DNA from 2 places in the Aliikangiella aequoris genome. Region 2 is predicted to be linked to the other one. Evidence: predicted binding sites of a transcription regulator. Region 2 holds the regulator's gene; the other holds the start of a gene.
The links. The regulator PhoB, encoded in region 2, activates phosphate uptake and scavenging genes when phosphate is short. The targets are predictions, from matches to a motif close to TGTCATANNNNTGTCANA.
Positions count from the first base shown of each region.

Region 1: the regulator PhoB is predicted to act here: its motif matches at 1,248-1,265, upstream of ACUR5C_RS03895 (phosphatase PAP2 family protein).

Region 1 covers NZ_CM132298.1:867,353-869,559, forward strand. Annotated here, with positions in the region: gene ACUR5C_RS03890 (glycosyltransferase family protein) at 1-583, opposite strand, end outside; gene ACUR5C_RS03895 (phosphatase PAP2 family protein) at 631-1,176, opposite strand; gene ACUR5C_RS03900 (recombination-associated protein RdgC) at 1,470-2,207, shown strand, end outside.
Region 2 covers NZ_CM132298.1:403,828-406,034, reverse strand. Annotated here, with positions in the region: gene phoR (phosphate regulon sensor histidine kinase PhoR) at 1-865, opposite strand, end outside; gene phoB (phosphate regulon transcriptional regulator PhoB) at 925-1,620, opposite strand; gene ACUR5C_RS01815 (fibronectin type III domain-containing protein) at 2,139-2,207, shown strand, end outside.

The DNA of each region.
Region 1 (2,207 bases), 460 kb from region 2:
CGAGCTTTTCACTATCACAAAAAGGGAAGTAGACTAAAATTTTATTTGGGATTAATTGAGTTAAATTGGTTGGCTTTTCAACGATTGGTGGAAGTAGGCTCTGATCAAACGCGTCCCAATGTAATCCCATAGGAAATGATACGGGTGCAAAGTGTTTTAACACTAAACTGGCGATCAAGCTTTTACCTGCAATAGGAATATCTTTTTGAAAGGCCATTTGGTGTGAAAGGCCATAGGTTTTGATTTTTTTTATTTTTGCAGACCAAGCAGTAATGGGTTCGAAGTCATTGATAATAATATCGTAGCCAGTAAAATCAAAAGACAAAACATCATAAACAAAACTAAACAGATTATTTTTAAAAATGGTTTTAATATGATCAACTTTCCCATTCCGTATTGAAAATGTTAAACCTTTTAAGCATTTAAAATCACCAAATATTTGCATATCAAACAGTGAGTCCCTGTCTCTACCGGTAAAGACCCAGTCAACCTCTATATGTAGTGCTTTAAACACTTTAGCCATGACTCTTGCCCGCGTTATGTGGCCGTTACCGGTTGCCTGAACCGCATAAAGTACTTTCATATTTAATTTCTAACTCTCTATTAGCTTAAAAAGCATCGCTGAATCCGTTAACCTAGATTGAGTAAAGTTATCGCTTGATAGCTCACTAATGTACTCACTAAACCTAGGGCCATGCCGGCTAGTATGTCGCCGGGATAATGTACGCCGAGCAAAACACGGGACGCACCAATAGATAAAGCCCAAACTAAGCTAAGCGCGATAAATTCTGGAAAAAACAAAGCCATTTGAGTTGCCATGACAAAGGCGGCTGCTGTATGCCCCGATGGAAAACTAAATTGATCGGATGGTTTTATTTGCGCCATAAACGCGGGCAATGAATCTTGCGGCCTATTTCGTTTAAAGGTTTTTTTCAATCCGACATACAACGGAACTTGAATCGCATAGGCTATTAAGCAAGCGTTAAAAAATTTTAAGTTAGCGTGAAAATCAATGCTTAATGCGGCAAAAGCAATCACCGCATAAAGCCAGCCATCACCACTAAAAGAGACTGCTCGAACGAGTTTAAATTTAAGGCGTTTACAGCAGTGGTTTTGAATCCATAAAAAAAGAGAAGTATCAATAGCTTGAAATTGTGCTTTTAAAGAGGTTGGCATGTTAATACTCCTTATATCACTGGTGGTGTTTCAATTATCTTGGTGTGCATAAGGAGAACTTAACGCGAGATTGTGACTGAAAAATGACCAGTTTGTTAAGTAAGCATGACAGCTTGGTGTGTCCCCCTGTTTTATGGCATAGAAGTGAAAGTTAATATCCAGGTTAACCTACTGATTCAAAAAGGTAATCGTGAAAACAGCAAGCTTCTGGCAAATTTCTTAGAAATAGTCTTTGGAAAAATACAAAGAGTTGGCGATAATACGCAACCAATTCTTCAATTAAAAAGTTGTCTATGTGGTTTCGAAATTTATATTTATATCGTTTAACAACACCATTTGAGCTATCACCAGAAGTTTTGTCTGAAAGGCTGGCAGAAAAGCGCTTTGCGCCTTGTGCAAGACAGGCAGAAGAAAGTGTCGGCTGGGTGTCACCAATTCACCGTTCGCGAGAGTATTTGGTACATGCCGCAGCGGGCTGTATTTTAATTTGTATGCGCCGTGAACAAAAGGTTATTCCCGCAAGCGCGGTAAAAGAAGAGCTTGAAGAGCGTGTACATACTATTCAAAAAGAGTTTGGGCGTAAGGTTTACTCGAAAGAAAAGCAGTCTTTGAAGGAAGATATTTTGAGTAAAATGCTACCTCAAGCTTTTGTGCGTTCTAGCCACATTACAGCCTATATTGATACCAAACGCGGCTATTTAGTTTTAAATGCAGGAAGTGACACTATTGCGGACACGTTTTTAGAGCTTTTAGTGGAAACTATTGGTTCTATCGGCGCGGTGCGTTTAGTTAGTGAGGAAAATCCGGCAATCATCCTCAATGGGTGGTTAGAGAACGGAATGCCTGAAGGGTGGGAGTTGAGCGGCGAATACGAGTTTAAAGATCCGAAAGATGAACGAGTAGCAAAGTTTAAAGATAACGAAAGCGAAAATAATGTTATCGGCGATTTACTTGAAGATGGTTACTGGGTGAACAAGCTTGGCTTTCGCTATAAAGGGCAGTTTAAAGGAATAATCACCCCAGATTTACAA
Region 2 (2,207 bases):
GCTTCAAAATAAGATTTGGCATATCAACCACTTCACCAGAGTTGGCGTCATACCCCTTCTCTTCAAGTTTAGACAAAGTTAATAAATCATCTAAAATACGGGTCATTCGGGTCGCTTGGCTGCTTGCATTAACAATTTGAGTGCGCGTTGACTTGCTTAGCTCAGGTTCAGACTCTAGTAACTCGAGATAACCAGAAATAACGGTTAATGGCGTTCGTAATTCATGTGAAGCATTGGCGATAAAAGCTTTGCGCATTTTTTGCACAGCTAACCTCTGGCTAATATCTCGCGCAGTAACGAGTTTTCTATTTTCGCCAAAATCAACACAGGTAATGGAAAGTGACTTGCCTCGCTCAATTGGTGATGTCATATCAATTTGAGACACAGTTTGTTGCGATTCGATCAATTGATGTAATAGGGGATCTCGAATTAAGTTATCAATCCTTTGCCCAAGATCAGTGGATTTATGAATTCCCAATAAGTCATAGGCCGCCTGATTGGTCAGCTCAATTTCTCGGTGTTGGTTAATGACTACAGTCGCATCAGGTAGCGCAGCAATAGTCGCTTCAAACCGGCGAGCCATTTGGCTTAAACGCTTTTTACGTTCTTTGTTTTTTCGCTGAGCATGCACAATATTTTGTACAATAAGCTGCCAAATACCGCTCGAATCCAACGCTAAACTATGTTTAGCTCCTATCCGAATCCACCTTTCAAGCGCTCTTATTTGGATTAACATCCAGCAAATATAAATAATACAAGGTAACAGAATAGCCACAACCCACCAGCCAGAAACAATTCCAAATAAGATTGCGGCGGCGGCTAAAACTAAAATGCGGGAAATCTCGACTGTCCAAGCATTGTTCATGCGGTTTGATTCTCGCTTAGTATATTAACGGTTAGATTTATAAAGCTAACTTAAACTCGCTATTCAGCCTTTTTCTGGGAGAACATATAGCCCATGCCACGTACGGTTTTAATTAATCCATCCTTAGCAAAGGGTTTGAGTATTTTTCTCAACCTTAAAACATGTACATCGACAGTGCGCTCTTCAATGTATACCGCTTGTCCCCATACAAAGTCTAGCAACTGAGCGCGCGAGTATACTCGATTCTTGTGTTCGACAAAAAATTTAAGTAACGAAAATTCAGTTTGACCAATGTGAACATCACTTCCATCAATACTCAACTGGTTAGTCGCTAAATTTAACTCTAGGCCTTCTGCGGCTAATACGTCGTCTTCATTAGCCTGCGAAGTTCGACGCAATAACGCTTTTATTCTTGCCAACAGCTCCTTCATCCCTACTGGCTTGGTCAAGTAGTCATCGGCACCACAGTCTAATCCGCGCACTTTATCATTCTCTTCAACGCGTGCGGTTAACATGATTACCGGAAGTTCTTTCAGTACTGAGTCTTTGCGTAAGCGCTTAATGAATTCGACCCCATCTTCACCCGGCATCATCCAATCAACAATAATTAAGTCTGGCCTTTGGCGAGCTAGAACGTCTCTACCGGCAACGGCATTAGAAGCTTCCAATACCTTATAGTTTTCACGCTCCAAAGCAAATCGCAGCATTTCTCTTATCGGTTGTTCGTCTTCTACTAGTAATATCTGTTTCGCCATAACGGGCACCTTATACTGCACTTTTTTATTACAAATGCTTTGTTTCTAATATGACATAAAAAATACGCTACATCTTGTCATCTAAAATATAAAGCAAATCAAACTTTGAATATTCGCTATTTTTACCATGAAAAATGACAGCATTATGACAAGTTTAGCGCTTACCCGCGGAAAATCTGCAGTGACCAGCTTTCCTTAACATCACACACTCTACAATCTACTTAACTTTCAGGCTGAAAAATAAATCCAATCAAATATCATAATAAGATTTTGCGATGCCGTTTTTAACTAATAACCGCTTATTTAACTCATTATTTAACTCGTCCAAAGTCAACCACATTAGACCTTAAACCGAATATTAAACGGCGATTTTATTTGTTTGCGTGTCACAAAAATGTGTTAAATAAGTATAAAAAGGCCGACTAGGTCACATTCCAACACTATCCCGCGTTAAGTAATCTGAATTCAACCGATAAACCCTGTGCGCTTCTTAATTTAGGCTTTATTTGGTGAACACTATGACAAAACTTGCTTCTTTAATTCAAACTAATACTGCTTTAGCTGTTTTTTTTGCGGCGTTATTATTG